3 regions of the Paraglaciecola sp. 25GB23A genome follow, and region 1 is predicted to be linked to each of the others. Evidence: predicted binding sites of a transcription regulator. Region 1 holds the regulator's gene; each other region holds the start of a gene.
What was found. Region 1 encodes sigma-54, which starts transcription at its own class of promoters, with help from an activator protein. Its sites were predicted from a motif close to GTTGGCACGNNNNTNGNNT; they were not measured.

Region 1 (10,846 bases):
TAGACCGATGGAAAAGTAAAAAGTTGCCAGTTAATTAATATAAGCAGGTCATAGGAATTAAGCTTGGATTTTGCGACAATCTTGTTCGTATTTTTTAATAAGTGAGTGTTCGTGGTTTTTGAAGTTGTTCTCTTTCTCGTCTGGTTAGGCGTGCTCAGTTTCGCCGCAGACCGATTTGTATATGGTGCGGCTGCCATGGCTAAGAACTTTGGTATTTCTCCCATGATTATCGGCTTAACTATTGTAGCCATGGGCTCTTCTGCTCCAGAGATAGTGGTTTCCGCAACTGCGTCGTTTAACGGTAATATAAATACCGCCATTGGTAATGCAATAGGTTCAAACATTACCAACATTGCATTGGTATTGGGCTTAACCGCCATGTTAAAGCCATTGGTTATTGCATCATCGGCGCTAAAGCGCGAAATGCCCGTGTTGTTATTTTTCTCATTGTTAGCAACCTATATGTTGTCCGATTTAAACTTGAGTCGCATAGAGGGTGTTATTCTGATTGTTTTCTTTTTTGCTGTTATCGGTGCTTTAATTTGGATGTCTTTTAATCTAGAAAGCAGTGATCCACTTATTGCCGAAACTGAAAGCGAAATACCTAGTAATGTACCCACAGGCAAAGCCCTGTTTTGGTTAGTGCTTGGACTTATTTTACTGCCATTAAGTGCCAGCTTTATGGTTGATTCCGCGGTAATTATTGCCAAAACACTGGGACTTAGTGATTTGGTTATTGGTTTGACTATTATCGCAATTGGCACAAGCTTGCCTGAGCTTGCAGCTAGTATTGCTGGTGTGCTGAAAAACGAAGATGATATGGCCTTAGGTAATATTATCGGTTCTAATATTTTTAATATACTCGCAGTAATGGCGATGCCTGGTTTGATTGCGCCTGGAGCCATTGACGAATTAGCCGCTCATCGGGACATTTATATTATGCTGGGACTCAATGTGGTACTCATACTCTTGAGCTTTAATTTTAGAGGTGTACGCCGAATAAACCGCTATGAAGGTTTCGCTTTAGTGGCTTGTTTTGTTGCCTATCAAATCATTCTTTTTGGTTAATCGACATGCAAGCAACTAATCGAGATTTCAAACAATCCGCTTTAAGCGTTATCGCTATAGAGCAACAGGCTATTGCTGATCTAAGTCAGTATATTGACCAAAACTTTGTCGCTGCCTGCGAACGTATATTGGCTTGCAAGGGAAAAGTAGTGGTTTGCGGCATGGGCAAATCAGGTCATATAGGTCACAAAATTTCGGCTACTTTGGCCAGTACCGGCACGCCCGCTTTTTTCATGCATCCCGCCGAAGCCAATCATGGCGATTTAGGCATGTTAACCGAACAAGACATCCTATTGGCTATTTCTAATTCTGGCGAAACGGCTGAATTATTAGCCTTATTACCTGTGGTTAAACGTTTAGGCGTACCCATCATAGCCATGTCAAACAGCGCGTCCAATACCCTAGCCCGTTATGCTGATGTTAACTTATGCATAAAAGTGCAACAAGAAGCCTGCTCTTTGGGTTTAGCACCGACTTCTAGTACCACAGCCACCTTAGTGATGGGCGATGCCTTGGCGGTTGCGCTATTAAATGCAAGAGGTTTCACTAGTGATGATTTTGCCCTATCTCATCCTGGTGGCTCTTTGGGTCGTAAATTATTGTTAACTCTCAATGAAATAATGCTCACTGACGAACGATTACCTTTGGTCACTCCCAATCAGTCCTTAAGCCAAGTTTTGCTAGAAATATCTCGCAAGGGCCTTGGTATGGCAGGTATTATTAACGACGAGGGTGAATTGATCGGTATTTTTACTGACGGTGATTTACGTCGAGTATTAGACGCCAGAATTGACGTACATAACGTTGCCATAAAAGACGTGATGACCATAAATAGTGTGACGGCTCCGGCTAGTATGTTGGCAGCAGAAGTGTTAAAAATCATGGAGAAAAGGAAAATTAATTCCTTATTTGTGGTAGATATTGCCGGACATCCCATCGGCGCAATTAATATGCAAATTTTATTACAGGCTGGAATTATTTAATGGCATCAATAGATACCTTGTATGGGCCACTATCACAGAATACCTTGAAATTATTTTCCCGCGTGAAGCTACTAGCTTGTGATGTCGACGGTATATTCTCAGACGGCCGTATTTACCTTGGACAACAGGGCGAAGAACTCAAAGCCTTTCACACGCGAGACGGATACGGTGTAAAGGCCTTGCAAAGTATTGGTGTGCAGGTAGCAGTTATTACCGGACGACGTTCCAATATCGTTGAACAGCGCATGACTGCGCTTGGCGTGAAACATATTATTCAAGGTTGTGAAGACAAACATTCAGCTTTGGCTGAATTGCAGAAAGAACTCAATATTTCAGCTAAATATACTGCCAGCATGGGCGATGATATTCCTGATTTAGGCATGTTTGAATTAAGCGACTTATGTTTTAGCGTGACCGATGGCCATCCCAGCGTTAAACAACAAGCCACTTATGTCACCCAACATAGTGGTGGGTTTGGGGCTGTGCGTGAAATTTGCGATTTAATTTTACTGGCAAAAGGTAAACTGAATGCCAACTATGGTGCTAGCATATGAATAGAGTAACACTTTGCATCAGCTTATTATTTCTATTAGCGCTCGGCTTAAGTGTTCCCAATTGGTTGAATGAAGAAGAAATAAAGCCTAAAGCTCAAACTGAAGAAGCATGGGTGCCTAATTATCAAGCACTGACTATGCGAAGTACCTTGTATGATAAAGAAGGAAAAATGAGTCAGCAGGTCTCCGCTGAGAAAATGGAGCACTTTGATTTACTGGGCTTTACTTTGTTTAAACGCCCTGAATATAAGCTGTTTTCTGAGACGGGGCTACCTTGGAACATCACCGCAAATGAAGGTACTTTGTACGACGATCAACGTTTGCAATTTGAGACAGACGTCGAAATATCAGGTGTTGACGACGATAATCTGGCTCAGAAGGTTAATACTCAGTTTGTAGAAATAAATTTAAGTGACAAAACCATGAGCTCAGACCAATATGTCAATATCACTGGGCCCAATTATGTCATTAACAGCAATGGTTTTAAGGCCAACCTTGAGACCCAACAATATGAGTTATTTGATCATGTTAAAACCGTTTTCCAACCTACTACTAGGCATTAGTATCAGCCTTGCGGTTGGTTATTCAACCATAAGTTATGCTGGTAAAGATGATTTTTCTAAAACCATCGAAATCGCGTCTGAGCAATCGTTCTTGGATCGAATTGCCAAAAAGTCAATTTACAAAGGCAGTGTCCTTATCACTCAAGGTTCATTGGTGCTGCAAGCTGATGAAATGGAGATTGATGCCAGCAAAGGTCAAGATAAAGAAGTGTTTGTGGCGATGGGCTCACCCGCTAAATATTCCCAACGTCAGGAAAATGGCAAAATGGTGCATGCCACAGCCAATAAAATTGAATATCACCGCCAAACACGGACCTTGTCTCTAGAGGGGAATGCTGAAGTAGAACAAAATAGTAGTAGTGTCAAAGGCAACTCGATTATTTTTAACATGGAACTTGAGCAAATCATGGCACAAGGTCAAGACCAAGGTAGTGGCCGAGTTATAACGATTTTACAGCCCGAAGCTAAAGACAGCAAAACCCAAACCATTCCTGAACAGGATCCACAACCATAATGGCCATTCTAAAAGCGACCCATTTGGCAAAATCCTACAAATCACGTCAAGTAGTGCGGGATGTCAGTATAGAAGTATCGTCTGGGCAAATTGTTGGTTTACTCGGCCCTAATGGGGCGGGCAAGACAACCACGTTTTACATGATTGTAGGCTTGGTCCCCTTAGATAAGGGCGAAATATTTATCGACCAACAGGAACTCACACTGCAACCAATGCATGTGCGCGCTAGGCAAGGTATTGGTTATTTACCGCAAGAAGCTTCAATTTTTCGCAAATTAACGGTATATCAAAATTTAATGGCCATACTACAGACGCGCAAAGAGCTCTCAACTGAACAAAGAGAAATGCAGGCTGATGCACTATTAGATGAATTTAATATTAATCATATTCGCAACAGCTTAGGCATGAGTTTGTCAGGCGGCGAACGACGTCGGGTTGAAATAGCAAGGGCCTTATCGGCTGAGCCAAAATTTATTTTATTGGATGAACCTTTTGCTGGAGTGGATCCCATATCGGTTAATGATATCAAAAAGATTATCCAACATTTGCGCGATAGAGGTATAGGCGTGCTGATCACTGACCACAATGTGCGAGAAACCCTCGATGTATGCGAAAAAGCGTATATCGTCAGCCATGGTGAACTCATTGCTGCCGGAACCTCACAAGAAGTATTAAGTGATCAACGTGTAAGAGATGTATACCTTGGTGAGCAATTCAGGCTATAGTAAAGCTATGGCATGGCATGATATTTCGCACGGTTAAATTAACCCCAACGGACTAAGCATAAGAAGTAAATGAAACCCTCTTTACAGTTAAAATTTAGCCAACAACTCACGATGACGCCTCAATTGCAGCAAGCGATTAGGCTATTGCAACTTTCTACCTTGGATTTACAACAAGAAATTCAAGAGGCTTTAGATTCTAACCCATTATTAGAAGTAACTGACCCCTTCGAAAATCCCACCGGTGATAGTGCTTTAGAAACTAATTTTGGTTCTGATGGCTCAAACGACCGGGTCGAAGTGGATGCTGCAACTATTGAGACTGGGGATGCATTACAAAACAATGATATTCCTCAAGATTTGCCCTTAGATAGCACCTGGGACGAATACATTAGCGCGTCATCAGCTCCCTCTATGTCCTCAAGCAGCTTTAGTGTTGATGACGACCAAGTTTTTCAGGGAGAAACCACCGACAATATTCAAGAACACTTGTTATGGCAAATGCGCCTCACGCATTTTAGTGATACAGATATTTCTATCGCCATGGCCATTATTGATTCTATTGATGAGTCAGGTTACCTGACTATTAGTGCGGACGAAGTCCTCGCTAGTTTGTACGATGAAGAAATTGAACTAGATGAAGTGGAGTGTGTACTTAAACGCATTCAAATGTTTGACCCTATCGGTTCTGGTTCACGCAGTCCGCAAGAATGTTTATTGATCCAATTAAATCAGTTTGCTATCGAAACACCTTGGTTAGCTGAAGCCAAGATGCTTATTACCGATTATTGTGACTTAATTGGTAGCAAAGATTACCGTACCTTAATGCGTAAGACTCGTCTAAAAGAAGATGAGTTGCGTGAAGCAATGCGACTTCTGCAAACTCTGAATCCAAGGCCGGGTAGCGCGCTTATTGTCGGCGAACCCGAGTATGTAATCCCTGACGTTTCCGTGACTAAAAAAAATGGCCGTTGGATGGTTGAACTCAACCCTGACAGTTTGCCCAAGCTCAATGTCAATCAGCAATATGCGGCCATGAGCAAGAGCACAAAAAATAGTACTGATAGTCAATTTATCCGTTCGCATTTACAAGAAGCCAAATGGTTTATTAAAAGCGTTGAAAGTCGCAATGAGACCTTACTCAAAGTATCCAATTGCATTGTACAGCAGCAAATTGGTTTTTTTGAACATGGTCCAGAAATGATGAAACCAATGGTGTTAAATGATGTCGCAGAAATGGTGGATATGCATGAATCAACTATTTCACGTGTGACAACCCAAAAATATATGCATACCCCCAGAGGTATATTTGAGCTCAAGTACTTCTTTTCTAGTCATGTTGCCACAGATGTGGGAGGAGAATGCTCCTCAACAGCAATTAGGGCATTGATTAAAAAATTAGTCGCAGCCGAAAAACCCAGTAAACCTCTGAGTGATAGTAAGATTGCTCAACTGTTGGCTGACCAAGGCATAGTCGTGGCTCGGCGAACAATAGCAAAATATAGGGAGTCTTTATTGATCCCTCCGTCTAACCAACGTAAGAGTCTTTTATAGGCAAATTAAAAAAGGAAGAGGCGATATGCAAATAAACCTAACTGGTCATCATTTAGAAATTACCGATTCACTACGCGATTATGTCGATTCAAAATTTACTAAACTTGAACGACACTATGATCATATTAATAATGTACATGTCATCTTAAATGTTGAAAAGCTGAATCAGAAGGCTGAAGCAACCCTTCACCTTAGTGGCGCAGAAGTTTTCGCCAATGCTGAACATTTAGACATGTATGCCGCCATTGATGCTTTAATCGATAAGCTTGATAGACAAGTGATTAAGCACAAGGAAAAAGCTAAACGCCATTAAGTGACTCAGTAAATAATGGAAATTAAAGACGTTCTTCACCCTGACTGCACTTTATGTGCAGTGCAGGGTACCAGTAAAAAACGGATCCTCGAACTTATCAGCAATATCGCGAGTAAGCATATTGTCGATATTGATCAGGCCACGATACTCGCCAGTTTAATGAACCGAGAAAAAATGGGCAGTACCGGTATCGGTAATGGAATTGCATTGCCACATGGCCGTTTAAAAGATCTCAAAAAAGTGGTTGCTGTGGTTATGACCAATGATACGCCCATCGAATTCGATGCAATCGATAAACAACCCGTTGATATCTTTTTCGCAATATTGGTTCCAGAAGAACAGGCGAATGAACATCTTGGAACCTTGTCAGTTATTGCAGCAAAACTCACTGATAAAGACACCTTAAATCGAATGCGTGCAGCTCAAAGCGATGAAGAATTATTTAAGGTGATGAACTGATATGAAACTGATTATTATTAGTGGCCGTTCTGGTTCTGGCAAATCTGTTGTCTTAAGAGCATTGGAAGATCTCGGTTATTATTGTGTCGATAATATTCCCGTCAATCTATTGCCCACTCTGACTCACACTGTGGTTGACGAGTATGATCAAGTGGCTGTCAGTATCGATGTACGCAACTTACCCAAAGACCCGAATGATTTGGTGGAGATACTCGATTATCTGCCATCCACTTGGCATATGACAATTCTTTATCTCGATGCGAGTGATGACATATTAGTCAAACGGTTCAGTGAAACCCGTCGTCTGCACCCTCTTTCGAAACAAAATAAATCACTAGCCGAAGCTATTCAAGCAGAATCAATACTACTTGCACCTATTGCTGAGCGCGCCGATCTTTATCTCGATACCGACCAATTATCGGTTCATCAACTCGCTGAATTGGTGCGTGAAAGAATTTTGGGTAAAAAAAGCTCTAGACTTGTCTTGGTGTTTGAATCCTTTGGCTTCAAGTACGGCATTCCTAAGGATGCCGATTATGTATTTGATGCTCGATTTCTGCCAAATCCACACTGGGAACCCGACCTTAAACATTTGACTGGCTTAGATAGTCCGGTACAAATATTTTTAGGTTCTCAACCCTTAGTGACTAAATTTATATGGCAAATACAAAATTTAATAGCGACTTGGTTACCCCATTTGGAGCGTAACAATCGCAGTTATGTAACCATAGCCATTGGGTGTACCGGTGGACAACATCGCTCGGTGTATGTGGCTGAAGCCTTAGCTAAGACCTTTAGTGATTCTCACCCTGATGTACAAATTAGGCACCGGACCTTAAATCAATAAGCACTTCACCTTGAAGATATGACAGACTAATTATGCCTATACTTGAAAAAAAAATAGTCATCGTAAACAAGCTTGGTTTACATGCCCGTGCTGCAACCCAGTTGGTGCAATTAGCTAACAAATTTTCCGCTACTGTGACCTTACATTTAGGCGACAAACAAGCATCGGCCAACAGTGTCTTAGGTTTAATGATGCTGGAGGGTAATCAGGGTAAAGAGCTCAATGTCGTCAGTCAGGGGGAAGATGCGGTCGAAGCCTTGGCTGCAGTAGAAGCGTTGATAGCCGGACGTTTTAACGAACAAGAGTGATACTGAGTTCGATCATTATAATCATGTTTTAATCCAACTAAACTATTCACTCTGAACTAACATTGTTGCTAGGCTCACTAGGTTTACTCTTTAAATATTAATCCTTCTACTAGTAACGTATATCATTCGACAATCCATTTTTAAGGACAAACTGTCTACCATTATGCCTGATACATTCGACGCAAAAAGCACCAACTCTCAATTACAGGCCATTAACTCGGCGCTTGATAGCGGTGATTTTGTGCAAGTGCAAGCGATGTTACGCAGTGTCGCCCCCTGTGACGTAGCTTTGTTATTAGAGTCGAGCCGCAGCCGCATAAGAACTGAAATTTGGCAATTGATTGAACCAGATTCATACAGTGATGTGCTTGAAGAGTTATCAGAAGATGTGCGTAACGGCATCATCCGTCAAATGTTACCAGAAAAACTGGCTGACGCTCTTGAGGAAATGGACACCGACGATTTAGTCGAAACCCTCAGTGGTTTACCGGAAGCCGTTTCACAAGATTTACTAGCTTCCATGGATGAGCAAGACAGACTCCGCGCCCAGCAGGGTTTGTCATACGGTGAAGAAACCGCCGGTTTCATTATGAACACCGACACTATCACCATGCGTCCTGAAATTAGTGTTGAAGTGTTTTTGCGCTATCTTCGTCTTAAAGGTCAAATTCCAGAAAATACTGATACTTTGTACGTGGTCGATCGCGACGATAAGTTGATAGGGGGCGTTTCTCTCACTACTTTAGTCACAGCCGCCTCCGACACTAAAGTGCATACATTAATAAAAAGTTCAGAAGCCATCCCGGTCAATATGCCAGATAATGAAGTGGCCAGCTTATTCGAGCGCTACGATTGGTTGTCTGCCCCTGTGGTGGATGAAAATAATCATCTGGTAGGCCGTATCACCATTGATGATGTGGTTGATATTATTCGTGAGGATGCTGAACATTCCATGATGAGTATGGCCGGTTTAGATGATGAAGAAGACACCTTTGCACCAGTTTTTAAAAGTACTCAAAGGCGTACTATTTGGCTAGGTGTCAACTTATTTACTGCCTTAATGGCGGCGGCAGTGAGTGATTTATTTGAAGCGGCTCTTAGCCAATTGGCTGTATTAGCCATACTTAATACCATAGTGCCGAGCATGGGCGGCGTAGCCGGCAACCAGACACTGACCTTGGTGATACGTGGCATGGCCTTGGGCCACGTGCGTGCGAGTAACGCAAAATGGTTAATAAGCAAAGAGCTCGCCATCGGCTTTTTGAATGGTGTGATATGGTCGGTATTAATTGCCTCGGTAATCGCGTTGTGGAAACAAGACTTAATGCTCGGGGCGGTTATCGCCTTTGCCATGTTAATCAATATGGTCGCTGCTGGCCTCGCTGGTGCTACCTTACCCATGATCATGAAAAAGTTGCGTATTGATCCGGCCCTAGCTGGCAGTGTAATACTCACTACTATTACCGATGTCGTAGGCATTTTCGCTTTTTTAGGTACCGCAAGCTGGTTGCTGATTTAAAAAATGTCGACTAAAAAACTATTTCTATTCACCCTAATTGCTTTACTCGCTTTTGCTGCCAATTCTATTTTATGTCGATTGGCCCTTAAAGTTGAATGGGTTGACCCTTTAGATTTCTCAATTATTCGGCTCTTATCAGCCGCCATTATTTTGTGGCTCTTATTGGTGGCTAAAAACGCCCATTCTGCAAAAATTTTTATGCAATATGGTAGCAGTAAAGGGGCGGTAAATTTACTTATCTATGTGCTTGGTTTTTCTTACGCATACGTAGGACTCAGCACAGCAACAGGTGCTTTGATTCTTTTTGCCGCAGTTCAATTTACTATGCTTGGTGCTGCACTGCTAAGTGGTAAACGTTTATCCGTATTGGAAAGTATCGGCATTGCCATCTCACTAATGGGTCTATGTTATTTTGTCTATCCTGAACTAGATAAACCCAATGGCTTGACTTTCATCTTTATGATCGTGGCAGGAATAGCGTGGGGTATGTACAGCCTGATAGGGAGTCAATCGGTATCACCACTGCTCGATACCAGTAGCAATTTCATTCGCCTTGTTCCCCTTTGTGTCTTGGCTTTGTTTGTTGCCTACTTCTTTGGTGATACTCACATTACCTTCCTAGGTTTCGTTTACAGTGTTGCCTCCGGTGCACTTGCTTCCGGTTTAGGTTATAGCTTGTGGTATAAAGTCTTACCCAAACTAGATAAAAGTGTCGCCGCAGTCAGTCAACTCTCTGTGCCCATCTGGGCTGCCTTAGGCGGTATTTTGTTTATTCATGAAGGGATTACTTGGCATCTATTACTATCTTCTTGTCTCATTTTGGGCGGTATTTTGTTGGTACTCCTATCACAGTTTAAACAAAAAATTCCCGCTTAATCGAATAACGGCATCCTTCAGAAATTCTATTTTAACGTAAACATATTTCATAATAAGACCGATAAATTCCCCATGTTATATTGGGCTCCCAACAAACTCGGGATGAGATTATGTTAAAAATATACCTTGCACTTATTCTACTCATAATCACCGGCTGCGCGACTTCCAATAAATCTAATGTGGCGAACTTTAAAGCTATTGCCGATTCTAATCTAGTGCAAATTACCGACAGTTCATTTGACCGCTTTGTTATCTCCGATCCAGCGGTATTCAGTAAATATAAACAAGTGATTTTTTTTCCCATGCAGTTCGACCGTTTAACAATTGATAACAGTGCGGAACAAGAGTTGGTAGATAGTTGGAGCGATTCTAATTGGCAAGAAATGGATCAAATTTGCCAATACTTTGATGACTTTGCTTTGAAAATATTTTCCGAGCGCCAAGGTTTAACGCCAACGAATCAAGGAGGTGAGAATGTCTTGGCAATTGAATTTCGCCTTATTAATTTTATGCCTTATGGTAAACGATACCAAGATTCAAGCATGGATACCGTGGGCGTAAGTGCA
Region 2 (10,846 bases), on a different contig from region 1:
TCTTCATGATTTTCTCCAATTTTAGCCAAAAAAAAACCCACACAGACTCCAGGACACGGAAAGTCTGTATGGGCTACATTGCCTTATTGTTGCCTAGCATCGATGCTAGACGAACAATAATTGATTTATATTGTTTTTGTTTTTATCTTAAATGCGTTTAAAACACATTTGACTCAATATTGTTTTGCAGGATAGATGCCAACATTTATAACCCTTACATATCAACAACTTAAATAAAAACATTCGAATTAACTAATAATGACTCTTATCAACTTAGTGCAACTTGCCCTAACACTGTGCTACGCCAAGTTGCCTCCTAGCTTAAATAAAGATCAACTTATCCTGAATGTCTGAAAAACTGCACTTTTTGATCCTCCAAGGTCAACCGCATTTGATGATAAATATCAGGTCTAAACACTCTTTTAACTAAATCAGGCGGAATATCGATGCCCGCTAACTGTCCGGCATTATGCATCTGACTCATCAACCATTCGCCCCGCACATATTCAGGGATATTAATCGAGCCATTGTTTGACTTAGAAAATTGATTATATGAGGGTATTGCCCTGGGCGGCATACTAATATGGGTAAGACAACTCCCTATCAGCGAAGGCGCGATAACATCAACAGAGGCATCAAGATAACGTTCAGCTGACAATAAACGCGCCGCTTCAAAACGATTAGGAATACACTCCAGCCAAATACAAGCTTGTTTTAAAGCCGCTGTTAGTGCCAAGACGGTGTTAGGATTAACTTTGTACCAACTCTCTAATAATCCTAACACTTTTTCGGGTGAATCCTGCCAAATGTCAAAGGAGGTTAAAGCGGTTAAGCCTGTCCCTGCCCTGACCGCTTTAGCATTCCAGGGGCCACCCACGCAGCAGCCATCAATTTCGCTACTTTGTAAATGGGCCACCATATTCGCCGGCGGTACCACGATGATATCAACATCGTTATCCGTAATATTTGCCGAGGCTAACCAGTCTCTAAGCTGATAAAAATGACAACTGTAGGGAAACACCGTCGCAAATACCAATTTAGGTCGTTGCTGCGCTTTTCGAGTGGCTATCACCTTTTGTAGTAAATACGCTGCCATGGGTAAGGTAAGATGGGTGATTTTATTTTCTTTAATCACTTCTTGATGGAGCTTTTCTGACAAGGTAATCGCGTTACCATTTAAACTCAGCACCAAGGGGGTAATGACCGCGGTCGGCTGACAGCCGAGTCCAAGTGTACTAGCCAGTGGCATAGGTGCTAACATCTGCGCCGCATCTAACAAACCCGCATGTAATTTATCGCGTAAAGTCGCCCACGAGTTTTGTTTTTGCAAGGTGACATTTAAGCCCCACTGGCTAAAAAAACCCAGCTCCTTGGCAACAATCAAAGGCGCAGAGTCCGTCAAGGGAATGAATCCCAAGGTCAAATTAATTTTTTCTGGTTTTATCATAATTGTGCCTATCTTTTCTTTAGCCTGACAAAATCACAATGTACTTAATAGCGAGATTAAGGTTTTTGCTACATCATCAAGCTTTTGGCCGGTATCCATTGCGGTTTTGCGCATCGCTCGAAACGCATCATCTTCACTTAAATTTTTCTTTTTCATTAACAAACGTTTGGCTTGATCAATAATCTTACGCGACGCCAACTGCTGCTTGGTATCGGTAAGCTCATTTTTTAATTTTTGAAATTCTCTAAAACGGGCGACGGCAGCATCTAAAATGGGCTTTACTCTAACGGGATCAATATCTCCCACCACATAAGCACTGACACCCGACTCAATAGATTGATTGATGGTGTGTGTGTCGTTTTGTGTAGCAAACATCACCACAGGTTTAGGGTTAAAATGTGAAATAGCCTGTAAACTTTCTAATATATCGCGACTGGGAGATTCAATATCCATGACTATAATATCAGGTTGAATCTCATCAACTTGCTTAAGTAGTGACACACCAGGACTGGCTAAATGACTAATGCGATAACGGGAGTTATTGAGTGCGCAGCTGATAGATTCAGCTCGTTGCTCATTTTCATCAATAAGCAATATGCACAGCTCCGCATCCTGATTGAGCGATGAATTGTTTGCTGTTGGGCGCAGGGGTTTTGCTGACATGATTGACTTTTTAACTTTGTGGCTACTTATCACTTCATATTGCAAACCCTAAGCCAATAAGTTTGAACATTGATTAAATATCAGGAATGTTCTTTATCTTATATTTTGTGCCAAAAGCAACAGCTAAAGTGCACAAAAATACCGCGTTTTCGAACAGTTCTTACCGTACCTTCAGCCCTACAGTTAATTTTTACTCGCTCATTTGCGTTTACCCTTGTTTAAAATTGGGCTTATCTAGCTGATATATAAAATAATATTTATTCATGACTTAGGTAAGGACTGTGATATCAGGCGTAGTCATAATCACCGACTAACAAATCCTTGATTGATAAACTAAATGTTATTTTTTTGTGTCATTTGGCCGTGCAGTTGCACCAAAATATGGCACAAGGGAAATTTAAGAATGTAAATTTGTGTCGATAAAATAGCAATGTATGAGATCGATTGCAGTTACGTCAGTCAGCGTTTTCAGCGTAAACTCGCAGTACCAAGCTTGGCTTATTAATGTGCGTAAAACTTACCTTGAGTATTAAATACCAAAGATGACTCAAGTTTGGGTAATTTCAAGGGCCAGGTAGTACTGCGCGCCTGCCAAAGTTGCATTGCTTGCAGTTGTGCACTGGGCCACGGCAACTGCTCAGTTAAGACCAACATAATAGCCAAAGTGCCTATAATAGCTTGCTCTGCATAGGTATCTTGAATTTGCCCACACCAAAGGTCGACCATCTGCGCAACCACCAACTCTTTGGGTTTTAGGGCCCAACTTTGGGTGGAAGAACGTAATTCCATTGTTGTTGCTTGCCCGTGCCGTGCCAAATGTAAGGTCACATCACGTTCCGGATTAAACTCAACTTCTCCTCCCTCACCACGAAAACAGACAATATTGGCTGCTTTTAACAAGCAGGCTGTTTGACTGTGTTTTTCATCAACATTACGATGAAATACGCCCTGTAAACTGAAAGGAGCACTGATTGGATTAAGCATACGGGCCAAAGTATTTGCACAAGAGCGCAAGCCAAATTGCTCGCGTAACTGAATAATCTCTTCAAGGGGAGAATTAAACGACGCTAAATCCATATAAGCCAAACCCACCTGCTCTAAACTACTGCGAGCATCGTCAACCGTGGTAGATACCAACAAGCCTAATTGCGGCAATACTTCTTTTAAATACAAACGCTTTGAATCAGGCTCATGAGTACCGTGCATAAACACACGTTTACCGCTTTGTGCCAGTAATAAGGATGCCAATAAAAACCAGGGCAAATGTCGCCTTTTGCCGGCATAACAGCCCATATCTAAATCAACATTCAAACCCGCTAAGTCTGGGTGGTTGAAGGCTCTAAACGCTAAGGTAAAACCCGCAAGTTCTTCGGCCGTTTCTTCGCGCACCCGCAGCAACATTAAAAACGCACCTTTTTGTTCAGGTGTCACTTGCCCATTAATCACCATGCTCATCGCTTGTTGCGCTTCACTTATCGTTAATGTGCGTCCGGCCCGTTGGCCGCGGCCAATAAGCCGGATAAAGTGTTTGAAATCTGTAATTTGCTCGTCTGGCATAGGTCAATTATTCGCTAAGAGTGATAGTTTGAGCAAGGTAGCAGCAAACCGAAAACAAGGTGACACATTCTCAGTTCTGTCCTCTGACCGGCACAATTGAATTTAATCCAATTGCACAACTGAAAGGCCTTTGTTATCTATTCGCTTATTGCTGATATGTGTGTGGCTTGGCAGGCTTTGATGCTGTTTAAGCAACTGACTCAACTCTGCCTTACATGAGCCGCAATTTGTACCACATTTTAATTTTTCACCCAAGGCATCGACAGTCTGACATCCCGCAACTATAGCTTGCTTAATGGTGTTTTCGCCTACTTTAAAACAACTGCAGACCAAAGAACCGGTATTAAAATTTTCAGCCGCTTGGCCGCTGAGTAAGGCATTGATTGAATCTTCATTAAGGGCTTCTTGGGCAAACAATTGGCTGATCCAATTTTCATCCATCTCAGCATGAGGAGCACTGCTGATAAAAAGGGCTAAACTAAACTTGCCATCACTTAGTGCATAAATATTTTCTTGCTGATCTACTTGAGCAGCCATCCACTCGTCATAGCGTGGTAAGTAAGCTTGCAGTAACTGCTTAATTTGAGTGGCACTTTGATTGCTAGCAAAATTAATCAACTGACCTTGGGTAAGCGGTGTCGCTACAAAGTAGTCAAAACAAGCGCGTAATACCGTGGCCTGTAATGGATGTTTGATAAACAACTGGCCTTGGCAAACAAACTTGACTTTAGTCATACAAACCGCAGCATGTTTTAATTCTGGCTGGCCCGACAACTCATCGTTAGCATCTGTATACAAAGCGGCGATCGCACTATGCGAGGCGTTGACGCCGCTCCAATGAATAGGAGCAAAAAGCTCTCCCCTGCGCTGTTTGCCATCCAGATTTACTCTCAGTACGACCTGACTTTTTTCTGTCGTATGACCAGCGCTTAGCTTAACCAAGTCATGTTGTTCAAGATCTAGATGTGCTGCATCAGCAGGGTGTAAGGCAAGTTTAGGCTCAGAAATATGGGCTGTCAGTTCACTGCTGTTTCCCGTACGGGTCATGGTATGCCACTGATCGCGAATACGGCCACTATTAAGTACAAAAGGAAAATTTTCTGAGGTCTGTTGCTGCGGCTTTTTAAGCTCTAGAGCAATAAACTGTGCTTTACCGCTTTTGGTATAAAAATGACCATCTGTAAACAAACGAGCAGTCCCTGCAGGTTTTGCTGCAGTAACAGGCCATTGTATCGGCCTTAATTGTTCATACTGCTGGACACTGAGTTGGCGTAAAGCAGTCAAATCTAGCGCACGGCTACCATTATTTTGCTCGGCGCTTAAACCGACATATTCGCTGAATATTTCATAGGCTGATTGGTAAGCAAAACCTTGGGTAAATCCCATGGCTTTGGCCACATCACAGATAATTTGCCAGTCATGTTTAGACTCAGCAAAAGGTGGTAATACACCTCTTTGCCGAGAAATGCGCCGTTCTGAATTAGTTACAGTGCCATTTTTCTCTGACCAGCCAGTCGCAGGTAAACATACATCAGCCAGCTCAAGGGTATCGTTATTAGCAACGCAGTCTGAGACCACTACTAGCTCACACTTTTTCAAGGCTGCGATAATTTTGTCACGATTTGGCATGCTCACCACAGGATTGGTGGCCATGATCCATACCGCTTTGATGCTGCCATCGTGAATTTTGTCAAACAAATCCACTGCTTTTAGACCTGCTGAACGAGCAATCTTGGGCGACTGCCAATAGTCTTGCACTAATTGGGTATGTTGTGGGTTTTCAAGATCCATATGGCAAGCAAGCATATTGGCCAAGCCCCCGACCTCTCGCCCGCCCATTGCATTGGGCTGTCCGGTCAACGAAAAGGGGCCACAGCCTTCGCGGCCCAATTTACCTGTGGCTAAATGACAATTAATAATGGCATTGGCTTTATCTACACCACTGGTGGACTGGTTAACCCCCATAGAATAAGCCGTGACGACCTTATCTTGCTGCATAAATAATTGGTAGAACTGTCTTAATTTTGTGGGACTGATATCACACTCGCGGGCTACTTGGCTTGGGGTCCATGGCTCACTGAGGGCCAAGGCTGACTCAAATCCTTCCGTAAAATTGCTTATATAGGCCTGATCAAGGCCCTTATTAGCGGCCAAATAGGCCAATAATCCATTAAATAATGCTACATCACTGCCCGGTTTAATGGCTAGATGTAAATCAGCCAACTGTGAACTGGCGGTAATACGTGGATCAATTATCACCACTTTTAAAGCGGGATTTTGTTTTTTCGCGCGCTCAATGCGCTGGTACAATACCGGATGTGTCCAGGCTGCGTTAGACCCCACCAAAACTAGTAAGTCAGTTAGTTCTAAATCTTCGTAACAACACGGCACGGCATCAGCGCCAAAGGCTCGTTTGTAAGCGGTTACCGCAGATGACATACACAAACGTGAGTTAGTATCAATATTGGCACTACCGATATAGCCTTTCATCAACTTATTTGCCACATAGTAGTCTTCGGTCAACAATTGCCCCGATACATAAAATGCCACCGCTTGTGGCCCATGTTTGGCGATAATATCGCTAAAAGTATCCGCCACTTTGGCAATAGCCACGGGCCAACTGACCGACTTACCAGCGATCTTAGGTTCCTCCATGCGCCCTACTGTGCCGTTGGTTTCTAATAATTTACTGCCCTTAACACATAAGCGGCCGAAATTGGCAGGGTGTTCTTTAGTACCGCTTATGGCGCTTAGTCGCGCAATGGGTAGCTTGCTCAGTGAGGCCTCTAGGTACTCAACTGATATGTCAACACCGCAGCCCACCCCGCAATAAGGACAGGTACTCGACACGAGACAGGCGCCTTGGTTTAAGGTGTTTTTACTGATAGGAGCTATTGGCAGACTGTGCGACATCGGCTAACTCTACTTAACTAACTGAATTTGGACTAACTGCTGCTCAATACGTATGGGATACACCCGCACACTGAACTCGTCTGAATCCAAACAAGCACCGCTTGTAAGACAATAATGTTGTTTATACAAAGGTGATGCGACCGTTATGGTATCGCCAACAGAGGCCAGTAAGCCCCGATACAACACATTGGCCTCACCAATAGGATCCCAATTACTGATGGCAAACAGCTGTTCATGTTTAGCCTGTTTAATTTTAAATAAAGCCACTTGCTGCTCGTTAACTAAGGCACATACACCTGAGTTATCAACCAAATCGCTGGCTTGACATACGGTTAACCAATTTGTTGCATTTGTCATTATCAGCTCCTTACACCAGTTCAGTGTTGTTGGCTTTCGCCTGATGTACTTGTTGGTATGTCAGCTTTTCTTCAGCCGTTGCGGGGCGTATTTGCTGTCTTTCTTGCACAAATACAATATTGGTGTCGGTTTTATCGCTGTTAACAAACTGACGGAAGCGTTTACGTGACTCCTCATTTTCAAGGGCCGTCTTCCATTCACATTGGTAAGAATCAACTATGTGCTGCATCTGAGTTTCTAACTCAATACCCAGGCCCAATGAATCTTCAATCACCACTTGCTTTAAATAGTCTAAGCCCCCTTCGAGGTTTTCCATCCATACCGAGGTACGCTGCAAGCGGTCAGCGGTGCGGACATAAAACATCAACACGCGGTCTATATATTGCACCAAAGTGGCCGTGTCTAAGTCAGTAGCAAATAGATCGCCATGACGAGGTTTCATGCCGCCATTACCACAAACATAGAGGTTCCAGCCATTTTCAGTGGCGATGATGCCGATATCTTTACTCTGAGCTTCAGCACATTCTCGGGTGCACCCGGATACCGCAAATTTTATCTTGTGCGGAGCCCGCAAACCTTTATAGCGATTCTCTAGTTCAATCGCTTGCCCGACCGAATCTTGTACCCCATAACGACACCACGTGCTGCCCACACAAGATTTAACGGTACGTAATGATTTGGCATAGGCATGGCCTGTTTCAAACCCTGCATCGATTAAAATCTTCCAAATATCAGGCAGTTGATCAACCCGAGCACCAAATAAATCGATACGTTGGCCGCCGGTAATTTTGGTATATAAATTATATTTTTTGCCCACTTGGCCCAGCACTATGAGTTTATCTGGGGTAATTTCACCGCCAGCAATACGCGGAATGATGGAATAGGTGCCATCTTTTTGCATATTACCTAGATAGGTATCATTGGTGTCTTGCAGACTCACGTGGTCGGGTTTTAAAATAAATTCATTCCATACGGAAGCCAAAATAGAAGCAATCGCAGGTTTACATATTTCGCAACCAAGGCCCTTGCCGTGTTGTTCAATCAAGGTCTCGAAACTTTGGATTTTAGCTACTTTGACCAGATGAAAAAGCTCTTGACGGGAATACGCAAAATGTTCACAAATGTCTTTTTTTACTTCGACACCGCGTTTGGTTAATTCATTATCACACACACTTTTTAGTAAAGCTGAACAGCCCCCACAACCGCTACTGGCTTTGGTACAAGACTTAATATCAGCAACACTGCAGGCGCCGCCATCAAAGGCTGCAATAATGTCGCCCTTAGATACATTGTGGCAGGAACAGATGGTCGCAGTAGCAGGCAAAGCATCAGCCCCCAAACCAGGTTTAGCAGCGCCATTGGCGGGTAAAATCAAACTCTCAGGATGTTCAGGTAAATCAATGCCGTTTAACGCATATTGCAACAAGGTATCGTAGTCAGACGTATCGCCCACCAATACGGCCCCGAGTAGTTTTTGTTTAGTGGCATCTACCACTATCTTTTTGTACACACCCAAGGGTTGGTTTTCATAGGTGTAACATAAGGCACCTGTTTGTTTTGCATGGGCGTCACCAATTGAGCCGACTTCAACCCCCATCAATTTTAATTTGGTGCTCATGTCTGCACCCAAAAACGTTAGGTCTCCACCCAAAATATGTGTAGCGGCAACCCTTGCCATGGTGTAACCCGGCGCCACGAGACCAAAGATAAAGTTATTCCACAGGGCACATTCACCAATAGCGTAAATATCCTCGACATTGGTTTGACAATAATTATTCACTTTGATGCCACCACGTTCACCGATGGCAATATCAAACTCTCGGGCTAAGGCATCTTGTGGGCGGATACCAGCTGAAAACAAAATCATGTCAGTTTCTAAAAACGAGCCATCGGCAAAACACATTTTGTAGCGACAGTTTTCGCCTTTTTCTATCACCTGGGTGGCTTTTTGGGTATGCACCTGCACGCCCAATGCCTCAATTTTACTGCGTAATAAACGGCCACCACCTACATCAACCTGTACCGCCATTAACTGCGGAGCAAACTCCACAACATGAGTTTTTAAACCTGCTTCTTTTAAGGCATTTGCCGCTTCTAAACCCAACAATCCACCGCCAACAACCACACCAACGTGGCTCACCTTAGCCGCAGCACTAATGGCCTCTAGGTCTTCAATTGTGCGGTAAACTAAACAATGGGGCTGATCATTACCAGGAATTGGCGGCACAAAGGGAAACGAGCCCGTGGCTAATACCAGCTTGTCGTAAGGTAAGATCTCACCTTGTGCGGTAGTGACCGTTTTGGCTAATTTATCAATATTAACCACCGCAGAATCAAGCTTAAAATCAACTTGATGTTGTTGATAATACTCGGGTGTTGTCAGTGCCAGCTCTTGTGCGGTTTTACCTGAAAAATACTCGGATAAATGTACCCGATCGTAAGCCAATCGAGGCTCTGCAGACAAGACTGAAATATGCAATGGCGACTGATCGGCCCTAAGATTATTATTGTGCTGAATTAACTGCTCAACAAAATGATGGCCAACCATGCCATTTCCGACTACGACAATACGGTTTGTTTGAATGCTGACTACTTGTGCTGACATTGACATATCTCACCTTTGGCTAAAATGATGACAAAAAAAACCCGCGTCACTGATACGAGTCAGTGACGCGGGCTTCTTTGCCGGACTCAAACCAACGCAGTTGTTGCTTTGAGTCAAAATAAGTTACAAATAAATCGACGATTAATTTATCTAAGTATTTTTAACTTATACAGATTTAATGCCAAAAATTAAAACCTTAAATTTCAATAAGTTAAATATAAACATATACTGACTGCACGGCATGCACGTTATAATTTGGTGCAAACGTTCTACGATAGCGCAATCCCAAAAGCGCAAACATAGTTTGCTCATACTTCACAAACAACGCTATCCTTGGCCTTCTTTTTTAACCTTGATCAAATGGAAATTTAAAAAACATGAAGTTTAACAAACTATGTAGTTTATTATTGTTAGCCACTGCAACATTATCAGTGCAAGCGGCTTCGGTATGGAAAGTAAGTTCAGATAAGCACACGCTTTATATTGGCGGCACCATTCATATTCTTAGTCCAGAAGACTATCCCCTACCTAGCGAATACGATGTTGCTTATGAGGCTGCCGATAAAGTGGTATTTGAGACCGATATGGTTGCGGTTAACGGTCTTGAGTTTCAACAAAAAATGATGGCAAAGTTAGTTTACTCTGATGGCACTACCATCGATAAAGTTTTAAACGCCGATACCTACGCAGCGCTTAAACAGCATATGGAACAGCGCAATGTACCCATAGCAGCAATGGCTACCTTAAAGCCCAGTTTAATCGCTATCACGCTAAGTATTATGGAGTTACAGGCCCTTGGATTTACCAGCGAAGGGGTTGATCAGTTCTACGCGAACAAATCACAAGCCGATGGAAAACCCCAATCGTGGTTTGAAACACCTGATGAACAAATCGACTTTATCGTAAACTTAGGTAAAGAAGATGAAAGCGGCATGATCGACTACGCCATTAAAGATATCAAAAAATTACCTGAAACCATCAACGCCCTTCGTGACAGCTGGCGTGAAGGCGATATGCAAGCCATGGCAGACGTATCAATCGATGATTTCAAAGCAGATTATCCACAGATTTATCAAGATCTCTTAGTTGATCGTAACAATAATTGGTTGCCTAAAATTGAAGTCATGTTACAAGATCAACCTACAGAGTTCATCTTAGTTGGCGGTCTGCATTTAGCCGGCCCTGATAGTGTATTAACTAAATTAGCCGCAAAAGGTTATAAAATCGAAAAACTATAAGCACTGTATCTACACTGCATTTTAGGTAAATAATAAAAAGGCGCTGAGTTGCTGCAACCCAGCGCT
Region 3 (10,846 bases), on a different contig from region 1:
TCAATGGACGCATTGCAGCAAACCTTGGCTAGTCCAGCGATGCAAATTGTGGCCGCTGATGCAGTACGCATTTCTTCTGGCGGTGCACCGCAAGTATTAGTCGGCACGGCAAATTAAAGCTGTTTTACTTTTTTTAGCAGTAAAGGTAGTAATAGATGTCAGGGAAACTGAATGGATTGCGTACGATCGCCATATTGGAGGCCGCTAAAGGGGGGCTGGCGTTTATTGTCGCCTTAGGGTTACATGTATTGGCGGGTCAAAATTTGCAGCTTGTTGCCGAGCGTTTAGTCACACATTTACACCTCAACCCTGCCAGCCACTATCCTAATGTGTTAATAACGGTCGCTGCTCAAGTCTCAGATAAAAATGTTAATTTAGTGGCTGCTGGCGTAATTCTTTATACCTTAATCCGCTTTATTGAAGCTTATGGATTGTGGCATCAAAAACCTTGGACAGAGTGGTTTGCGTTGATTAGTGGCGCGGTTTATATTCCTTTTGAGATCCGTGAAATCATCATCTACTTTAATTTTCTGACCGTGTCAGCCCTGTTGGTTAATCTTGTGGTTGTGGTTTATCTAATGCATTTAATGTTTAAATCACCCCGTTCCGAGCGCTGAAACCCCGCTAATCAAAAGGGCTGGGCATCAGCGTTGGGTATCGTTAAATTCAGTTTTGGGTGGATGCAATGGCCAATAAGGATGCAAACAACTGGCGATCACTTAACAAGGCTAATTTTTCTTTATCCGTCATCCAAGCGATAGCCTCTTGTGGTGATTGGGCATCAGCAATTTTGTGTTCAACACTGATTTTATCTAAAGGAGGATGACCACGCACAGGTACAAGAGGTGCTTGAGTCATTGAAAAGTGATTCTCCCTGTGCAAGGGGTGACTCAACAAATACTCAATATTAAGTTCAGCGACTTGTGCCGAAAATAGTTGTTCAAACTCATCTCTTTGTTGCATCAAAGCAGGCATATTTACTTCTTCAGGAATGCTAAGTAAGCCACAAAACTTCAGGACTTTTGCCAGTATGCTGCTGCCACTTAAAGCTGAAAGTGGTATCGACAGTAGCAAGCCGATTAAAGTTGGGGCCAACCAAAACAGTAAAGGCGGAGAATAATAAACTAAGATTGCAGTCATCACGACGCCAATTAAGGTATGCCAAATATGCATTCGAAACAGGTGCAGCCAATCCGTACCCTTATGTTGACGTTGCTGGGTAGACCAGCCAGAGTCACGCCCGCGAAAAATATCAAGCATGTGTTTACTGTGGATTAGCATAAAGATGGGTGCGTAGAGTACTGAAAAAACAATTTCTATTATCGCGCCGAGCAATAGACGGATAATTCCCAAAGGCTGTCTCAGTTGTTTAGTGAATATGGCGCGCAGTAAACCCAAAATTTTGGGTACTAACAGTATACCCATGGTCAGCACAAACAATTGAATCATGCGCTCAGAATCAAACACAGGCCAATGAGGGAATAAGCTGAGCTCATCGGAAAAATACTCGACATTGACATAATGGATTTGCACGGCCATTACAATACCGATCAGGATCAAAGCAAACCAAATAGGTGAGGCCATATAGCCCATAATGCCCGTTAGCATATGAAAACGATTGGGCCATCTTAAACCCTTGGCCGACAGTACCGCCAAATGTTGTATATTGCCCTGTGCCCAGCGTCTGTCTCGAATTGCGACATCTGATAAACTCGGTGGACTTTCTTCCCACGAACCTTTTAAGTCAGGTAGCATGCGCACAGACCAGCCTGCACGACGCATTAATGCCGCCTCAACAAAATCATGAGACAGTATGTCACCACTAAATGGTTTGTTGCCGCCCAAGGTGGGTAAACCTGCCGTTTGCGCAAAAGCATTAACGCGAATAATGGCATTGTGGCCCCAATAGTTGCCATCGTCACCTTGCCACGCAGTAATACCTTTGGCTACGATTGGGCCATAAATGGTGCCAGCAAACTGCTGTAGCCGAGCAAACAAGGTATTACCCCGATAAAGGCATGGTAAGGTCTGAATAATTCCACTGTGCGGATCAGAGGCCATTTCAGTCATTAGGGTGCGTAAGGTTGATGCTGACAATAAACTATCAGCGTCGAGTATCAGCATATAGTCATAATGCCCACCCCAGCGACTAACAAATTCGTGCACGTTGCCAGCTTTTTTGGCTTTATTGTTAAATCGACGTCGATACCATACCTTAATGTCACCATGTAAAGCGGTTTGCAGTTGATGCACCGCTGCTGTTTCTTTGACCCACACCTCGGGTTTATTTGAGTCTGAAATGATAAAAATTTCAAAATGCTGGCCGACACCCTCAGCAACCAGTGCTTTGCCCATACTCATTAATGCCGCACACGTTTGCGCAGCATCTTCGTTATAAATGGGCATCAGCAATACGGTTTTTTTACCTAGAAGACTGTCTGCTTGTGGACTGGGTATTTTGTTTGGAAAAAATAATCCTGCTATTGCTCCACATGCAGCTAAGGCAATCCAAACAAAGGTTAGGGCAAAAAATCCAACCATCAACCATTGCAAAACCGTGACTTCAACCTGTGACACTATTAATACCATTTGGTATGTCGCAAATCCGGTTAAACTAGTGGCTCCACCAAAAGTAATTAAGCGCGCCAGCCAAGTTGTCCAAGCTTGGCGTCGATAAACGATTTTACTGTGCCGCTTAAAATCCTGTGGTGGCATATCTAACGGGCATTCAGCTGGTGTGGCAAGCCGATGCATATTATTTTGCTCACCTTGCATATTTAACGGTTCCATCGGTACAGCCACGTTTCGCCCCAAGTTTGGTTTTTGCTGGATAAGGATACCCGAAGTTCAGAAAGATCTTCTCGGCCTGGTTCAAATTTAATTACAACCCGATACAAACCAGTTTGATGCATAAACTTCTGGATGGTACCGACAATTTTGCCAGTGCTGGCTGTAGCATGAATCTCTATATTCTCTGGCAGATTCATCGAATCATAATCGATAACAAAATCTCGGATATTTTCACTTCCTAGTGATTTACCGGTAGCTGTCGACAGGATACGGCCGCCCTTGTCTTCAGCCTTAAAGAGCGAGCCCCAAGAGATCTTATATTCAAAAGAATAGGCTCTGTTGGCTTTTAGCGGTTCAGAGGGTTGCCAAAATGCGACTATATTATCGTGAATTTCAGAATTGGTCGGAATTTCAACCAGTTCAACATGGCCAGGTCCCCACGTGCCTATAGGCTCAACCCAAGCAGAAGGCCGTGCTTCATAGTTGGCCTCCATATCTTCAAAGTCAGTAAATTGGCGATGACGTTGAAACAAACCAAACCCTTTGAGTGCAGTATCTTGAAATACTGATACTTGCAACTTACGAGGGTTAGTCAGTGGACGCCAAATTCGTTCATTCTGTCCGTTGATCATAAATAAACCATCAGAGTCGTGCACCGCAGGTCTAAAATCATCGAAACGGGTTCGGTTTACATCATTGAATAAAAACATAGAGGTTAAAGAACCGATGCCAAATGCCTCAATTTGTTTTCTAGGATACAAGGTGCTTGATACTTCAATAACGGTATTTTCGCCCGGTGTCGCTTTGAAGGTAAAGGCGCCGGTGAGCGAGGGGCTTTCTAACAAGGCATGGATTACGATAGTTGTCGCCTTTTCTTTTGGTCGCTCTATCCAAAACTCAGTGAATGAGGGGAATTCTTCGCCAGAGGGCTTTGCCGTATTGATGGCTAGTCCGCGGGCTGATAAGCCATACCAATTATCCTTACCTAAACCACGAAAATAAGAACCACCTTGAAAAACTAAAAATTCATCCCAAATATCTGGTTTGTTGATAGGGGTGGTTAGTTTAAACCCAGAATAACCCCCAGCTTGTGTTTCTTTGGCCGCTTTTTGTTCTTTATCATAATTGAATATTTCACTGGTATATAAAATACGTCTGGAAACTCCGCCCACGATAAGATTCAGTTTTACTGGCTGTTTAAATAAAAAGCCTGGGTGCATAGGACTTAATCGAAAGTTACGATCTTCGTTTTTCCACACAGTAGCACTGCGTTGAAATTGAATTTTGCGATAGTCATCGTAACTCAGATTGTTAAGCGGACTGTCGACGGGGAGCTTTTGTTCAACATAAGGTTCAGAGGCGAGTTGTTTAGCTTGCTCTTCGAACCATTGCCTATTGAAAGAGTAGGTTGGTCGATCATCTTGGGCTTTGACCAAGCTAGATAGCATAAGAAGCATGCTAGACATTATTAGAGAATAAAAAAATTGACTGCGCAAAATAAAATTTCCTTGCTACAAATGTTAATTAACCACTTACTTGTGGGTGTTTAAAGCAGAATGTGTACCAACTCTAAAAGTTATCCCGGTTATTTATAGTAATGTCGCTTTGCTGCAACAATGTCGCGCATTTAACACAGAAGAAATGTAGCTTCATCGTGCTTAAAGCCGCATTGTCATCTTTTAGTGGGAGATATTATTATCATTATTGGAAAATTTGTATCTAATTTGAGACAGCTAACCTAGGCTGAAGTATAAACTAAGCCCCTTGATTTGGTTGATAGGTTGGCATGGTTCAGTCTTGAAATACAGATACTTAGCCCACATTTTTAAAATGGAGGGTAAGTATTACTTGGTTATTTATGACAATTTGTTTTTAAAGTCTTCGTAAGTGAATTTACGCACTAACTCAAAGGAGCCATCTTTGCGCAGTATGCCAATAGATGGATGCTCAACACCATTAAAAAAGGTAGTTTTAACCATAGTGTAATGGATCATATCTTCAAAGATAATGCGTTCACCAATTTGCAGTTCATGGTCAAAGCTATATAAGTCAATTGCATCGCCGGTTAGGCAAGAATTACCACCAAAGCGATAGGTATAAGCTAACTCACCGGCTTTGCCAGCGCCACGTACCTCAGGGCGATAAGGCATTTCAAGTACATCTGGCATGTGTGCAGTAGCAGACATATCGACTATGGCAATTTTGTCACGGTTTTCGACAATATCAATCACTTCACAAATTAAGGGGCCTGTTTGCCATGCTACTGCAGAGCCTGGCTCTAATATGACGTTAAGATGGGGGTAACGGGCTTTAAACGCTTTTAATGTGGCGATGAGATGCTCAAGGTTGTAGCCCTTTTTTGTCATCAGGTGACCGCCACCAAAATTTATCCATTTAATTTGGCTAAAGTATTGAGCGAATTTTGCTTCTACCGCCAAGATAGTACGTTCGGTGGCATAAGAATCACATTCACAGAGGTTGTGAATATGAAAACCCTCAATACCAGTTAAATCTACATCAATTAGATCTTTGGCTAATATACCAAAGCGAGAACCGGGCGCGCTTGGGTCATACAGTTCGGTTTCGGCTTCACGATGTTCTGCATTTAATCTAATCCCGGGTGAAACCGATGAAGCTAATATTTGTTGTTTGTAACGCTGCCACTGGCCCCAACTGTTAAAAGAAATATGGTCGACTAAATCGACGAGTTCATCAATATCTGCGGGTTTAAACGCGGGTGAAAAGGCATGAACTTGTTTACCAATGGTTTCTTTACCTAAGCGCGCTTCCCATACCGCGCTGGCGGTAGAACCTTGTAAATATTGTTTGACCAAATCAAATGTGGACCACATTGAAAAGGCTTTTAAGGCCAATATAATTTCAACGCCGCTTTCCTCTTGTACTCGCTGCATCAATTTAAGATTAGCTTCGAGCTTGGCTTCTTCACAAACATAACAAGGTGAAGGTATCGCGGGGTTCAACATAGGATCATTCATAGGATTAACTTATTTAGCTTCGGTGAGGACCAATAAGGTCCGAGATCATTGATCTGTTAAAGAAAAAAGAGCAAGAAGCCTTGAGCTGCGAACGCAAAGATTTTAGTCTTTTTCGCAGCTCGCAGCTCGCAGCTCGCAGCTCTTAGCTTTAGCCTTATTTTTTAAACGGGCTTTGCTCAACTTCAATTACTTGCCAGGGTAGGCCATGTACATTGAGTAATTCCATGAAGGGATCTGGGTCTAATTGCTCCATATTCCACACGCCTGGTTTTTTCCAGGTTCCGTTAAGCATCAACGCTGCACCAATCATTGCAGGTACACCAGTCGTATATGAAACCGCTTGGGCACCTACTTCTTCATAACAAGCGGCATGATCACAATTGTTATAGATAAAAATAGTTCGCTCTTTACCGTCTTTCATACCGGTAATGTAAGTACCGATACACGTCATACCGGTATACCCTTCTGCTAATGAACCAGGGTTTGGTAACACCGCTTTTAAAAACTCTAAAGGTATAATTTGCTGCCCTTGGAAGTCAATCGGCGCAATACTTGTCATGCCAATGCCTTCCAATACACGCAAATGAGTTAGATAAGCATCGCCGAAGGTCATCCAAAAACGCGCACGTTTTAAGCTTGGAAAGTGCTTAACAATGGACTCTAATTCTTCATGGAACATCAAATAAGAAGCACGTACGCCGATATTTTGATAATCCAGATCTTCACGCACGCTCAAGGGGTCGGTTTCTTTCCACTCGCCGTTTTCCCAGAAACGACCACGTTGTGTAATTTCACGAATATTGATTTCAGGATTAAAGTTAGTGGCAAAAGCTTGTCCGTGATCACCACCGTTACAATCAACGATATCGAGGTAATGAATTTCGTCAAAATAGTGTTTTGCAGCGTAGGCGGTATATACGTTAGTAACACCGGGATCAAAACCACTGCCTAACAAAGCCATTAAACCGGCTTTTTGGAATTTTTCTTGGTAAGCCCACTGCCAAGAATATTCAAATTTAGCCACATCTTTGGGTTCGTAGTTAGCTGTATCTAAATAGTGCACGCCTGTTTCTAAACACGCATCCATAATAGCTAGGTCTTGGTATGGTAGGGCAAGGTTAACCACTAAGTCTGGTTTGACTTGCTTAATCACCTTAACTACTTCACTGGCATGATCAGCATCAACTGCAAATACACCTTTGATGCGTTCGGCACCCAGCTCTTTTTGCAGGGCTTCGCATTTTGATACGGTCCGACTGGCCAAGTAGATTTCGTCAAAAAACTCAGGTAAACGAGCACATTTTTTAACAGTAACCGCAGCAACGCCGCCAGCACCAATGATCAAGACACGAGACATAGGATGATCCTTTTAGGTTTAAAGATATAAAAAAACGCGCATGCTATCAGTAAATTTTGAGCATGCAAGCGCTGCATTAAAATAGCTGTTTTTATTTGTTAGTTCCAGTTATACGCAGCAACTTTCTAGCCCATGATTATGGCATAGTGATGTTAAAACTGCATTTATTCTCTGTTCAAGCGAACCGGATACGTATAGATGTTTGATGTTATTTTGTGCTAAATATTGTTTTATAAAACGTTGAAATTCATGTCTGTTAGCATCACCTGAGCGTTCCCAAGTATCGTCGTAAGGTATGTCATCACCACAGAGCACCACGAGGTCATAACGAGCCCACGAGTTATTGGCTAACTTAGTTAATTCTGGCAGGGCTTTACCGTGGTAGTGCAGGGCAAAGTGCCAAGTGGTAAAGGCATTGGTATCGCATAACAATAGTGCGTTTGCTTTTGACAGTGCTCTGTCTTCCCATTCATTTTGGGTTTGTGCGATATGCAGCAATTGCTCAGGGCTTAGACGTCGGTCTACTTGATGCTCTAACCAGTATTCTCGACCATATTCAGCCACTGTCAGAGTATTCAACTGTTCAGCCAGTGCTTCACACAATGTGGTTTTTCCAGTGGAAGGCCCTCCGAGGAAAACGATTTTTTTGCTCATTATGCTTAAGGTTCTTTATTGTAAGGCATTAGTTGCCATTAAATCATTGAATACCAGTGGAGACAAAAAGTCTTGGTATTGAGTTATATTTTTTCTAATCATCGTTGCACTGACGGGTACACTCGCTCGATTTTGATCAATGCGAATGTCTTGGCAATTAAATGCTTTACTAATATGTCTACCATAAGGTTCACTACTGAAGAACATATCAAATTGGTAACCGGTTAATAAGCATAAGAGATACTGTTCCTGAGCGCCCATTATTGCCGGGCTATAACCGGTTTCTTTAGGGCCATCTGGTGCAAGTATCACCGTTATTTGCGGATAGAGCGATGTAAGCCAAGCAGAGCGCATTGAGAGAGGGCATTGTGGTAATTCATCACAGGCATAAATAACTACCATCAGTTGATCAACCTGAGATAAGGCCGTATCAATAAGCCATTGATGACCTTTATGCAAAGGGGCAAATTTTCCTAAAGTAAAACCTAGCTTCATCTAATGCACAGCTTTTGATGCATCACGCCATGAGCGGTACCACTGAACCTGGCCAATCATCGCCATGACTAAAAAGCATAAATACAGGGCAGAAGTTGGGTACAGTTGTTTTTGCCAATAAATAGTAATGGCGACAACATCAACCACAATCCATAGAAGCCAATTAAACAGCCTCTTGTGACTTAACAACCACTGCGCGACTAAACTAGCACAGGTGGTAAATGCGTCTGGATACGGGAAACTAGCATCGGTATTTTTGGCCATAATAGTACCCACTATGCTTGTACTAATTACCACGACGCCAGCCCATAAAGCATATTGCTGGTTACTACCGCGTATCACCACTACTTGATTATGCTCATCTTGCGCGCGGCGCCAAATAAACCAGCCATAAAATTGAAAACCGATATATAACACGTGCAATATCATGTCGGAGTAGAGTTTTACCTCATAAAAAATCCAGGCATAAATGCTGACTTGTATCAGGCCAAAGAAAAAACTCCAGATACTGCGTTTAATCAATAAATAAACGCATAAAAAGCCCGCAATAGTTGCAGTCCATTCAAGGGGCGATGCACCGGCAAAACCTTGTAGCCACTCAGTTAGATTCATTTTTACTCAATGGGAAATGTTTGAATTGTGTTTAAGAAGGGCCCGCTAGGTCCAATGTTACCGCCGATGACATAAATGATGTTATTTAAAACCGTGGCAGCATTATGTCGACTTGGCTGATAATTAAAGTTTGTCTTTTGCCATGTCTGCAATGTGGCATCGTAAACATAACTCGCGCTCAGATCTTGGTAATCACCAAAGGTGTATATTTTATCCTGATTGGCAACCACGGAATGAGCACTCAATACTTGCGGTAAAGCAGGTAAGCTAATCCACTGTGCTGTTTGATAGTTATAGCGAGCAAAATGATCTGAGGCGACACTGCCATTAAATCCACCAATCGCATAAATTTCTTGGTTTAGTACAACCGTTCTAGTGCTTTGTGGGTAAGGTAAGTCTGCGCCTTTTTTCCAAGTATTGGCGGATATGTCATAGATTGCCACTGTGTCAGTCGCTTTGACTCTGTCGTTGGGCTGGCGGCTAAACATCTCACCTCCACTGACTATAATCTTACCGTCGATAAAAACAGCACTGCCAAAACGTCTTGGAACTGGCATTTCGCCGATGATTGTGACTTTTTTACTCGGTATATCATAAACCTCTATCGATGGTTGCAGCGATAGTCGTTTATTCAACAAGCTCACTCCGCCTAGAATATAAATTGAGTCTTGCCCATCCCAAACGGCTGAATGATATCGTCTTGGCAGCAATGAATCGCTCAAGTGCTCGATTTTGCGAGTGTTTGGGTCAACTATATAAATATCTCTAGCAAAACCTTTGTTTCCAGAGCCACCGAACACAAAAAGCTTTTCTCCATTATTCACCACAGCATGACCAAAGAGTCCTTGTGGTAGGCTGAATTCATTGTTGGTATTTTGCTTATAAGGGCTTGCACATGCGGATATGAACAATAGGAAGATTCCAATATAGAGTATTCGCCATTGATGTTTTGCAGACATTTTTTCTTCCTTGAAAGATAGTTAAAGAACTTATTTTGAATAGCTTACAAGATATACCATGAACCCGGCAAGTCACTCAGAAAACTGGTTTATGGGTTTAAGCGACTGCCTTGCAATCCACCCGTGTGTAAAACTAAAATTTTACTGCCTTTGGGGAAATAACTTTGTTCTAACAAATCCTTAAGAGCGTAGAGTAATTTGCCGCTATACACAGGCTCGATTGGGATGTTGCTTTGTTGATAAAAATTTGCGCAAAAATCAACTAACTCATCTGTTCGTTTGGCGTAACCACCAAAATGATACTCATGACAAATAGACCAATGAGCATAGGTCTTGGGTAATAAACATTGTACCAGCTCTTCCAGATAACCTTGGCCTTTTAGTACGCCAATACCCAATACTTGTGTCGCGGTGTTGTGGGTTGCAGCGATCAACCCTGCTAAAGTGCCACCACTGGCAACGGGAGCGATAATATAGTCATAAGAGCTGACTAACTCGCTTATGATTTCTGCTACACCTTTTAGTGCTGAGTCATTTGAGCCGCCTTCAGGAATGATCATTGCGTGTGGAAATTGTTGCTGAAGTTGCTCAAGGTAATTTGGCTCGGCGCGTTGCTGATAGGTGAGTTTATTCACATAGTGAATGTTAGCTTGCCAAGCAGTCAAGTCCTGTAACATAGGACTGGGATTGGCGGAATAATCACCGCGTACTATGGCGCTAAACTCGATTTTTAAACGATGACAACAGTAAGCCAAAGCGTGTAAATGGTTGGAAAAACCACCACCAAAACTGATGATATGCCTTACCTTATGCTGTTGCGCGTAGGCCAAAGAATATTTGAGTTTACGCCATTTATTGCCTGATATTATGGGATGGAGCAGATCATCTCGTTTTATATGCAAGCTGATATTTTCGATATTGGGCCATACTAGCTTGATGTTGTGCACTGGCGTGGGCTGCAGTATTGCCATGGACTGGGTGAG

Region 2: a site for sigma-54 is predicted at 9,710-9,728, ahead of nirB (nitrite reductase large subunit NirB). Genes of this name have one in related genera too.
Region 3: a site for sigma-54 is predicted at 4,340-4,358, ahead of ABKW31_RS16180 (glucan biosynthesis protein). Genes of this name have one in related genera too.

The regions. Positions count from the first base shown of each region.
Region 1 covers NZ_JBDYKM010000003.1:285,182-296,027, forward strand. The annotation lists gene ABKW31_RS08520 (calcium/sodium antiporter) at 112-1,068, shown strand; gene ABKW31_RS08525 (KpsF/GutQ family sugar-phosphate isomerase) at 1,074-2,051, shown strand; gene kdsC (3-deoxy-manno-octulosonate-8-phosphatase KdsC) at 2,051-2,605, shown strand; gene lptC (LPS export ABC transporter periplasmic protein LptC) at 2,602-3,168, shown strand; gene lptA (lipopolysaccharide transport periplasmic protein LptA) at 3,131-3,682, shown strand; gene lptB (LPS export ABC transporter ATP-binding protein) at 3,682-4,407, shown strand; gene ABKW31_RS08550 (RNA polymerase factor sigma-54) at 4,477-5,958, shown strand; gene hpf (ribosome hibernation promoting factor) at 5,984-6,271, shown strand; gene ptsN (PTS IIA-like nitrogen regulatory protein PtsN) at 6,287-6,730, shown strand; gene rapZ (RNase adapter RapZ) at 6,732-7,577, shown strand; gene ABKW31_RS08570 (HPr family phosphocarrier protein) at 7,610-7,885, shown strand; gene mgtE (magnesium transporter) at 8,049-9,404, shown strand; gene ABKW31_RS08580 (DMT family transporter) at 9,408-10,280, shown strand; gene ABKW31_RS08585 (hypothetical protein) at 10,391-10,846, shown strand, end outside.
Region 2 covers NZ_JBDYKM010000033.1:5,979-16,824, forward strand. The annotation lists gene ABKW31_RS21375 (CmpA/NrtA family ABC transporter substrate-binding protein) at 1-7, opposite strand, end outside; gene ABKW31_RS21380 (CmpA/NrtA family ABC transporter substrate-binding protein) at 338-1,447, opposite strand; gene ABKW31_RS21385 (ANTAR domain-containing protein) at 1,481-2,110, opposite strand; gene ABKW31_RS21390 (glycosyl transferase family protein) at 2,612-3,667, opposite strand; gene ABKW31_RS21395 (molybdopterin-dependent oxidoreductase) at 3,770-6,580, opposite strand; gene nirD (nitrite reductase small subunit NirD) at 6,590-6,937, opposite strand; gene nirB (nitrite reductase large subunit NirB) at 6,948-9,542, opposite strand; gene ABKW31_RS21410 (TraB/GumN family protein) at 9,920-10,780, shown strand.
Region 3 covers NZ_JBDYKM010000014.1:60,865-71,710, reverse strand. The annotation lists gene ABKW31_RS16195 (hypothetical protein) at 1-117, shown strand, start outside; gene ABKW31_RS16190 (DUF2127 domain-containing protein) at 156-617, shown strand; gene mdoH (glucans biosynthesis glucosyltransferase MdoH) at 667-2,790, opposite strand; gene ABKW31_RS16180 (glucan biosynthesis protein) at 2,778-4,238, opposite strand; gene nspC (carboxynorspermidine decarboxylase) at 4,647-5,786, opposite strand; gene ABKW31_RS16170 (saccharopine dehydrogenase family protein) at 5,941-7,143, opposite strand; gene ABKW31_RS16165 (ATP-binding protein) at 7,252-7,797, opposite strand; gene ABKW31_RS16160 (adenylyltransferase/cytidyltransferase family protein) at 7,813-8,292, opposite strand; gene pnuC (nicotinamide riboside transporter PnuC) at 8,293-8,904, opposite strand; gene ABKW31_RS16150 (kelch repeat-containing protein) at 8,907-9,863, opposite strand; gene ABKW31_RS16145 (pyridoxal-phosphate dependent enzyme) at 9,953-10,846, opposite strand, start outside.